3 regions of the Streptomyces sp. PKA51 genome follow, and region 1 is predicted to be linked to each of the others. Evidence: predicted binding sites of a transcription regulator. Region 1 holds the regulator's gene; each other region holds the start of a gene.
What was found. The regulator HspR, encoded in region 1, represses chaperone genes until heat shock. The targets are predictions, from matches to a motif close to TTGAGNNNNNNNNNCTCAA.
Positions count from the first base shown of each region.

Region 2: a site for HspR is predicted at 1,928-1,946, ahead of dnaK (molecular chaperone DnaK). Genes of this name have one in related genera too.
Region 3: a site for HspR is predicted at 1,176-1,194, ahead of lon (endopeptidase La). Genes of this name have one in related genera too.

Region 1 is NZ_BAAJPZ010000004.1:100,634-103,905, forward strand. Features, by position in the region: gene AC27L3_RS07680 (ATP-binding protein) at 24-455, shown strand; gene AC27L3_RS07685 (DUF4097 family beta strand repeat-containing protein) at 442-1,173, opposite strand; gene AC27L3_RS07690 (heat shock protein transcriptional repressor HspR) at 1,307-1,765, opposite strand; gene dnaJ (molecular chaperone DnaJ) at 1,769-2,938, opposite strand; gene grpE (nucleotide exchange factor GrpE) at 2,975-3,272, opposite strand, start outside.
Region 2 is NZ_BAAJPZ010000011.1:65,397-68,668, reverse strand. Features, by position in the region: gene AC27L3_RS18060 (LysR family transcriptional regulator) at 1-595, shown strand, start outside; gene AC27L3_RS18055 (PP2C family protein-serine/threonine phosphatase) at 657-1,814, shown strand; gene dnaK (molecular chaperone DnaK) at 1,976-3,272, shown strand, end outside.
Region 3 is NZ_BAAJPZ010000014.1:100,697-103,968, reverse strand. Features, by position in the region: gene AC27L3_RS21025 (spermidine synthase family protein) at 1-187, opposite strand, end outside; gene AC27L3_RS21020 (rhomboid-like protein) at 347-1,006, shown strand; gene lon (endopeptidase La) at 1,217-3,272, shown strand, end outside.

The DNA of each region.
Region 1 (3,272 bases):
TCATCCCCACCGCAGGAGGCGACATGCTGCTGCCCTTCCCCGTACCGGAGCCGTCCGCTCAAGCGCGCATCGAACCGTTCGAGTACAGCCTGCTCGTGCCGCACGACGCGAGAGCGGTCCGTGTCGCCCGTACGACGCTGCGCGCCGCGCTGCTCGCGCACGAGCTCGGGGAGTTCATCGGCCGGGCCGAGCTGCTGGCCAACGAGATGCTCACCAACGCCATCGTGCACACGAGCGGTACCGCAGAGTTGAGCCTGTGGTGGTCGGAGTGGCGCGTGCTGCGTGTCACCGTGCGGGACAACTACCCGCGTCCGCCGACCCCTCGGGCCGTACGCCCGTACGGGGAGAACGGCCGGGGGCTGCGCCTGCTGCAGGCGCTCGCGGACCGCTGGGGGCACGCCCCTTCCCCCGGCGGCGGAGCCAAATCCGTGTGGTGCGAGATCAGCCGCGCTTGATGGTCAGCGCGCCGCTGCCCGTCGAGGCGTCGATGCGGTACTTGCCGGAGGAGTCGTTGTCGACCTCGATGTCCTTGCCGCCGCTGCCGGTCTTGGCCGCGACGCGGTAGGTCGCGTTCGGGAGGGTGAGGTCGAGGGCCCCGCTGCCGGCCGTGGCCCGGACGTCCTGCGGCGCGGACAGCTTGAGGTCGATGGCTCCGCTGCCGGTCCTCGCCTGCACCGGGCCGCCCCCCAGGCCGCGGCCGGTGATGGCGCCGCTGTCGGCGCGGACGTCGACGGGGCCGTTCACGTCGACGACGTCGATGGCTCCGGAGCCGGTGGACACCGACACCGCACCGGTCTTCTTGAGGGTGAGGGCGCCGCTGGCGTTCTTGCCGGTGACGGGGAGGCCGGCCGGCAGGTGGACGGTGTAGGCGACGGAGCAGTCGTCGCCGCAGCCGCGGAGGACGAGGACGCCGTTTTCGATGCGGTGGGTGGCGCCCTGGGGGCGGTCGTTGCCGTATTCGACGCGGCGGTGGAGGCCGACGTTGGTGCCGCCTTCGTCGCCGATGAGGGTGACGGCGCCGGATCCGTTGTCGATGCGGACGGACGTGATCTTCTCGGAGATCGTGGTGTCGTCCTCGAAGTCCTTGTTCAGCAGGCTGCCGCAGGCGCTGAGGGCTCCGACGGCCACGCCGGTCGCGGCGAGGGCGGTGATCAGACGGAGACGCGCGCGCATGAGGGTTCCCACCGTTCTTGAGGAAGATCAGATACGGAGAGGCTATGCGCGGGCAAGGGGCGGCGCCCATGGGGGAAGTCCCTGATGCGACCCCACCCCGCCCCTGAGGCAGGGGCGGGGTGGGGGTGGGCGCTCAGTGCTTCTTCTGGTCCCGCTTGGGGCGCCAGACGACCAGCGCGCTGGCCTGCTGGACCTCGTGGTACGGCACGAGGTCGCGCCGGTACGAGGCGTGGACGGCGGCTTCGCGCTGCTGCATGGCGGCGGCGGCGCCGTCGACCACGGCCTGGAGTTCGGCCACGCGGGCCTGGAGCGCGGCGACCTGGGTCTCCAGTTCGATGATGCGCTTGATGCCGGCGAGGTTGATGCCCTCGTCCTGGCTGAGCGTCTGCACCTGGCGCAGGAGCTCGATGTCACGGGCGGAGTAGCGGCGGCCGCGGCCGGCGGTGCGGTCGGGGGAGACCAGACCGAGGCGGTCGTACTGCCGGAGGGTCTGCGGATGCAGGCCCGACAGCTGGGCGGCTACGGAGATGACGTAGACCGGCGAGTCGTCGGTCAGCTCGTAGGGGTTGCGTCGACGGCCACTACCTTCCATGGCTCAGGCTCCCTTCGCGGCCTGGAACAGTTCCGCTCGCGGGTCTTCGCTGGCGGTCGCCTCCCGATAGGTCTCCAGGGCTTCCCGGGCCTTGTCGTCGAGGCTGGTGGGCACGGCGACCTCGACGGTCACCAGGAGGTCGCCGCGGGTGCCGTCCTTGCGGACGGCGCCCTTGCCGCGGGCGCGCATGGTGCGGCCGTTGGGGGTGCCGGCGGGCAGCTTCAGGGTGACCGGGGGCCCGCCGAGGGTGGGCACCTTGATCTCGCCGCCGAGGGCCGCCTCCGTGAAGGTGACGGGGACCGTGACGGTGAGGTTGTCGTCCTTGCGCCCGAAGACGGGGTGGCTGCCGACGTGGACGACGACGTAGAGGTCGCCGCTGGGGCCGCCGCGCTCGCCGGGAGCACCCTTGCCGCGCAGGCGGATCCGCTGGCCGTCGGAGACTCCGGCGGGGATGCGGACCTGCATGGTGCGGGCGGACTTGGCCCGGCCGCTGCCGTGGCAGACGTCGCAGGGGTGCTCGGGGGTGAGCCCGCGGCCCTTGCAGTCGGGGCAGGGGTCGGTCAGCGAGAAGCCGCCGCCGGTGCCACGGGAGACCTGGCCGGTGCCGACGCAGGTGGGGCACACGCGCGGTGTGCCGTTCTTGTCGCCGGTGCCGGAGCACGCCTTGCAGGCGGCCGCGGAGGACATGCGCAGCGGGACCGTGGCACCCTCGACCGCTTCGGTGAAGCTGAGGGTGACCTCGGACTCGATGTCCTGGCCGCGGCGCGGCTGGGTGCGGGTGGCACCGCCGCGGTTGAACAGTCCCCCGAAGACGTCACCGATGCCGCCGCCTCCGCCGAAGCCGCCGGCGCCGCCCTGGGCGCCTCCGAAGAGGTCGCCCAGGTCGAAGTTGAACGATCCGCCGGCGCCCGGCCCGGCACGGAAGCCTCCGTTGCCGAACAGGGCGCGCGCCTCGTCATACTCCTTGCGGCGCTTGGGGTCGGCGAGGACGTCGTTCGCCTCGGAGATCTCCTTGAAGCGCTCCTCCGCGGAGGTGTCGCCCTTGTTGGCGTCCGGGTGGAACTCGCGGGCGAGCTTCCGGTACGCCTTCTTGATCTCCGCCTCGGTGGCGTCCTTGGGGACGCCGAGGACCTTGTACAGATCCTTTTCGAGCAGGTCCCTGCTGAGGCTCATCCTCGACGTCCCTCCTTCCTCGTCATCCGGTGTGCGTCAGCCCTCGTCCGGGCCACCGCTCTCCTCGTCCGACGACTCGTCCTCGGCCTTGGGCTGGGCGCCGGGCTGGGGCTCGGCGACGGCCACCCGCGCGGGGCGGATGGTGCGCTCGCCGATGCGATACCCCGGCTGCAGGATCTGCACGCAGGTCGTCTCGGTGACGTCCGGCGCGTAGCTGTGCATCAGCGCCTCGTGCACCAGCGGGTCGAAGGGCTCGCCCTCCTTGCCGAACTGCTGCAGGCCCATCTTGGCGGCGACCGTCTCCAGGGATTCGGCGACGGACTTGAAGCCGCCG
Region 2 (3,272 bases), on a different contig from region 1:
GATCTCCACCGTCGCCGCCGTCGACCCGGCCCACGAGCTGGGCCGCTTCCGGGCCCGGTACCCGCAGGTCCGCATCAGCCTGCGCACCGCCATGAGCGAGGCCCTCATCGAGGGCGTGCGCCAGGGCACGCTCGATGTCGCCTTCATCGGCCTGGTGCCGGGGACGCGCCCCCAGGGCGTGCGCCGCAAGGAACTGGCCCACGACGAGCTGGTCGCCGTCGTGGCACCCGGGCACCCGCTCGCCGCCCGCACGCACACGGACCTGCAGCGCCTGGCCGGCGAGCCGTTCGTCGACTTCCCCGTGGGATCGGCGGCCCGCCGGCAGCGCGACACGGCGTTCGAGGCGGCCGGCCTGGTGACGGACGTGCCCTTCGAGGTGACCGACATCGCGGCACTGGTACGACTCGTCCGCGCCGACCTGGGCATCGGCATGGTGCCCAAGGCCATCGCCTCCACCCTGCAGGGCGTGCACGCCCTGCAGGTGCGCAACGCACCCTCCCGCGTCGAAATGCTCGTGTGGAGCACGCTCGGCCCCTCCCCTGCCGCCACCGCGTTCCTCTCCCAGCTCGGCGCGGACCCGGCCGACGCGACCTGAGGACGCGGCGCACGGCGCACGACGAGTGGACCCCGGGCCATCCGCGGGCGAGCCTGGAGGCATGGGGTCGCTCTTGCGCTCCGCTCCCCGGCCGGGAGTGAGCACCCACACCTGGGGCCTCCTGACGCTGGGACAGTGCCTGCCCTTCGCGATCGCCCTGCTGGTGCTGGCCATCGAGTTCTCGCCCGCTCACTTTCTGTACACCGGCCCGCTCCTCACGGCGACGCCCGCGCTCGCGGCCGTGACGTGGGGGCTGCGGGGCACCCTCGCGACGATCGGCCTCGCGCTGGCCGTCAGCGTGATGACCGCGACGTACAACGACGCCTGGGGCACCCAACAGGTCTACACCAATCTGCTGGCCATCTTCCTGGTCTCCGTGGCCGGCATCACCTCGAACAGCGCCATGCGCACGCGCAGGGCGAACGAGCTGGACCAGGTCCGCCGCATCGCCACCGCGGCCCAGGAAGTCGTCCTGCGCCCCGTACCCGAGCGGATCGGCCCCTTCCGGACCGCCGGCATGTACCTCGCGGCCGAACAGGGCGCACAGATCGGCGGCGACCTGTACGAGATCCTGCAGACCCGCTACGGGCTCCGGATGATCGTGGGCGACGTACGGGGCAAGGGGCTCCAGGCCGTCCGCGCCGCCGCGGCCGTCCTCGGCGCCTTCCGCGAGGCCGCGCAGTACGAGGACGACCTCGCCGACGTGATGAACCGCTGCACCGCCGCCCTGCGCCGCGAGACCGCCGTACCCGGCGCGTTCGACCAGACCGCCCTCCTGGAGGGCTTCGTCACCGCCCTCGTCGCCCAGGTCGCCGACGAACCCGTGGTCGAGGTGGTCAACCGCGGCCACCCGCCCCCGCTGGTGACGCACGGCGACACCCTTCACGTCCTCACGCCCGCCGACCCCCTCCCACCTCTGTGGCTGGAGGACTTCGCCGCGGGCCACCCCGCCACGGCGGAGAGCCACCCGTTCGTACCCGGCGACCGCCTGCTGCTGTACACGGACGGCGTGGTCGAGGCCCGCGACCCGAACGACGCCTTCTTCCCCCTGCCGGAAGCCATGCGCAAGACCGCCGCCGACCTCCCCTGCGGCCTGCCCAAGGACTTCCTTGAACACCTGCACGAGGCACTGCTGGGGCACACACGGGGCCACCTGGCGGACGACGCGGCGATGCTGCTCGTGGAACGGTGCGAGGAGGGACAGGAGCCGAAGCCCTGACGGCGTCGGTGATGCGGCAGGTGGTGGCCCAGCCGGTGCCGACGGCTGCGGGTTCCGGGTACCGCGGTGGGGCATGGGCGCGCAGCGCAGGGCCTGGCGGCCACTTCGCCATCTTGACAGGGCCCGACTCAAGTTTTATGAAGGCAGAGAGGTGATGCATCGTGGCACGCGCTGTCGGAATCGACCTTGGTACGACGAACTCCGTGGTGTGCGTCCTGGAGGGCGGGGAGCCCTCGGTCGTCACGAATGCGGAGGGTATGCGAACGACACCGTCCGTCGTCGCGTTCGCGAAGGGCGGCGAAGTACTGGTCGGCGAGATCGCCAAGCGCCAGGCCGTGACGAACGTCGAACGCACCGCCCGTTCCGTCAAGCGGCACATGGGCGATGCGCAGTGGCGCTTCCCCGACTCGGGGACCGTGGACGGCAAGCGTTTCACCGCGCAGGAGATCTCCGCCCGGGTGCTGCAGAAGCTCAAGCGGGACGCGGAGGCGTTCCTGGGGGACGACGTGACGGAAGCCGTCATCACCGTCCCGGCGTACTTCAACGACGCCCAGCGCACGGCGACCAAGGAGGCGGGCGAGATCGCGGGGCTGAAGGTCCTGCGGATCATCAACGAGCCGACATCCGCCGCGCTCGCCTATGGCCTGGACAAGGAGAACGACCAGACCGTCCTCGTCTTCGACCTCGGCGGCGGTACGTTCGACGTCTCGCTGCTGGAGATCGGTGACGGTGTCGTCGAGGTGAAGTCGACGTCCGGTGACACGGAGCTGGGCGGCGACGACTGGGACCAGCGGGTCGTCGACCATCTGGTGAAGCAGTTCAAGAACGGCTACGGCATCGATCTCTCGCAGGACAAGATGGCCGTCCAGCGGCTGCGGGAGGCCGCCGAGAAGGCGAAGATCGAGCTGTCGGCCGCCACGGAGACGACGATCAACCTGCCCTACATCACGGCGTCCGCCGAGGGCCCGCTGCACCTGGACGAGAAGCTCACGCGCGCCCAGTTCCAGCAGCTGACCGCGGACCTGCTGGAGCGCTGCAAGGCCCCGTTCCACAACGCGGTGAAGGATGCCGGCATCAAGGTCGCGGACATCGACCACGTCATTCTGGTCGGCGGTTCGACGCGGATGCCGGCGGTGACGGATCTGGTCAAGGAACTCACCGGCAAGGAACCGCACAAGGGTGTGAACCCGGACGAGGTCGTCGCCATCGGTGCCGCCCTGCAGGCCGGTGTCCTCAAGGGCGAGGTCAAGGACGTCCTGCTCCTCGACGTCACCCCGCTGTCCCTCGGCATCGAGACCAAGGGCGGCATCATGACCAAGCTGATCGAGCGCAACACCACGATCCCGACCAAGCGCTCGGAGATCTTCACCACGGCCGAGGACAACCAGCCGTCCGTGCAGATCCAGGTCTACCAGGGCGAGCGCGAGATCGCGGCCTACAACAAGAAGCTCGGCATGT
Region 3 (3,272 bases), on a different contig from region 1:
CCGCCGGCAGCGCGGCCAGCGCCGCGTCCACCAGCAGCCGCTCGGACCGCCCGTCCGAGGTGTCCATCAGGAAGCAGCCATTGGCGATGATCTCGTGGTGTCCGCCCCGGCGGCGCAGCACGACCTCACCGTGCGGCCCCTCACGGCGGTCGATCACGACCGGCGCATCAAACGAATCGACAGGCATTGCGTACCTCCTCGCGTCGTTGGCGAACCGGCCGACGCCGAAAAGCGTCAAGAGGTTGACAAAGGTGACCCGAGTCACGCCCCGGAGTTGATCCGGCGGCCGGTCCTGCACCTTAATGTTCAGATCCGGGAGGACGTGCACGGAAAGGGGCCTGACCGAGTGACTGCGGTTGACGCCGACAAGCGCCCCGCCGCGACCACCCCTCGCCGGAGCCTGATACGGCTGCTGCCCACCCCCACGGGCACGCCCTTCACCTTCTCCTACGGCCTCGTCCTGCTCGCCACCGCGATATACGCCGACCTCGGCGACCAGGCCACCGTCACGCAACTGCTGAAGGAATCCAGCACCGACGCGGCCCACCTCGCCGACCGTCCCGTCCTCGTCCTCCTCGCGAGCGCCCTGTGGGTGGCCGGCGGCCTGTACTCCGCCTACGGCCCCGCCCTCCTCCTCGTCCTCACCGCCCTCGAACGCCGCGTCGGCGGCGCCCGCACCGCCGGCGTCTTCCTCGCCGGACACGTCCTGGCCACCCTCGCCACGGAACTCCCCGTGGCGGGCGCGGTGGCGGCCGGCCGCCTCCCCGAGGCGTCCCTGCACCGCCTCGACTACGGCATCAGCTTCGGCCTCATGGCGTGCGTGGGCGCCCTGTCGGGCTTCCTGCCACGGGTGGGGCAGTGGCTGCTGCTGGGGGTGGCGGGGGCGATGTGCGCCCAGGACCTGATCGAACTCATCGACCCCATGTCGAGCTGGGGCCACCCCATAGCCCTCCTGATCGGCCTGGCCTGCCACCCCTTGCTGCGCGACCGCCCTGTCGGTGGCTGAGCCCGGGTGCCGCCCTCCCCCCGTCTCCCCGGGGGCTCCGCCCCCGGACCCCCGGTCCTCAAACGCCGGACGGGCTGCAATGCAGCCCGTCCGGCGTTTGAGGACCGGGCGCCAACCGTGATCGCTCACAGCGAACACCCGCCCGGGAACATCCCGCACCGGTCATGCATTGAGTCGGTACAGCTCAACTTGCCTGCCGAAGGGGAGATCATGGCTTCGACGTCCGCACCGCTCACCCTGCCCGTCCTGCCCCTCGACGACGAGGTCGTCCTGCCCGGGATGGTCGTTCCCCTCGACCTCTCGGACACCGAGGTCCGCGCCGCCGTCGAGGCCGCGCAGGCCGCCGCGGCGAGCGGCGCCAAGCCGCGTGTCCTGCTCGTGCCGCGCGTCGACGGCACGTACGCCGGCACCGGCACGCTCGGCACCGTCGAGCAGGTGGGCCGGCTCTCCGACGGCGACCCCGGCGCGCTGATCCGCGGTGTGCGCCGGGTCCGGATCGGTGCCGGTACGACCGGCCCGGGCGCCGCCCTGTGGGTGGAGGGCACCGCCGTGGAGGAGGTCACCCCCGACCCGCTGCCGGGCGCGGTGACCGAGTTGATGAAGGAGTACAAGGCCCTCGCCACCAGCTGGCTGCGCAAGCGCGGCGCCTGGCAGGTCGTGGACCGGGTGCAGCAGATCGACGATCCGGGTCAGCTCGCCGACAACTCGGGTTATTCCCCGTTCCTGACCGTGGCCCAGCGCGTGGAGCTGCTGGAGACCGCGGATCCGGTCGCCCGTCTGAAGCTGGCCGTCAAGCGCCTCGGTGAGCACCTCGCCGAGCAGGACGTCGCGGAGTCCATCGCGAAGGACGTCCAGAAGGGCGTGGACAAGCAGCAGCGCGAGTTCCTGCTGCGCCGCCAGCTGGAGGCCGTCCGCAAGGAGCTCGCCGAGCTCAACGGGGACCCGGAGAGCGAGTCGGAGGACTACCGCGCCCGCGTCGAGGCCGCCGACCTGCCGGACAAGGTGCGCCAGGCGGCCCTGAAGGAGGTCGACAAGCTCGAACGCGCCTCCGACCAGAGCCCCGAGAGCGGCTGGATCCGCACCTGGCTGGACACGGTCCTGGAGATGCCGTGGAACGAGCGCAGCGAGGACGCCTACGACATTCCCGGCGCCAAGGCCGTTCTCGACGCGGATCACGCGGGCCTGGAGGACGTCAAGGAGCGGATCACCGAGTACCTGGCGGTGCGCAAGCGGCGCGCCGACCGGGGGCTGGGCGTGGTCGGCGGGCGGCGCGGGGGCGCGGTGCTCGCGCTCGTCGGCCCGCCCGGCGTGGGCAAGACCAGCCTCGGCGAGAGCGTGGCCCGTGCGATGGGCCGGAAGTTCGTCCGGGTCGCCCTTGGCGGCGTGCGCGACGAGGCGGAGATCCGCGGCCACCGCCGTACGTACGTCGGTGCCCTGCCGGGCCGCATCGTGCGGGCGATCAAGGAGGCCGGCTCCATGAACCCGGTCGTCCTGCTCGACGAGATCGACAAGGTCGGCTCCGACTTCCGCGGCGACCCGGCCGCGGCCCTGCTCGAAGTGCTGGACCCGGCCCAGAACCACACCTTCCGCGACCACTACCTGGAGGTCGAGCTCGACCTGTCCGACGTGGTCTTCCTCGCCACCGCCAACGTCCTCGAAGCCATCCCCGAGGCGCTCCTGGACCGCATGGAGCTGGTGCGCCTGGACGGCTACACGGAGGACGAGAAGGTCGTCATCGCCCGCGACCACCTGCTGCGCCGGCAGCTGGAGCGGGCGGGGCTGGCGCCGGAGGAGGTCGTCGTCGAGGACGCCGCGCTGCGCAAGCTCGCCGGCGAGTACACCCGCGAGGCGGGCGTGCGCAACCTGGAACGCTCCATCGCCCGGCTCCTGCGCAAGGTCGCGGCCAAGCACGAGCTGGGGGAGCAGGAGCTGCCGTTCACCATCGGCGTGGAGCAGCTGCGCCCGCTCATCGGCCGGCCCCACCACACGCCCGAGTCCGCGCAGGACCCGGCCGAGCGCCGTACGTCCGTGCCGGGCGTGGCCACCGGCCTGGCGGTCACCGGCGCGGGCGGCGACGTCCTCTTCGTCGAGGCGTCGCTGGCCGACCCGGAGACGGGCGGCGCGGGTCTGACGCTCACGGGCCAGCTGGGCGACGTCATGAAGGAGTCGGCGCAGATCGCCCTGTCCTTCCTGCGCTCCCACGGTGCCGAGCTGGAGCTGCCCGTGGGCGACTTCAAGGAGCGCGGCGTCCACCTGCACGTGCCCG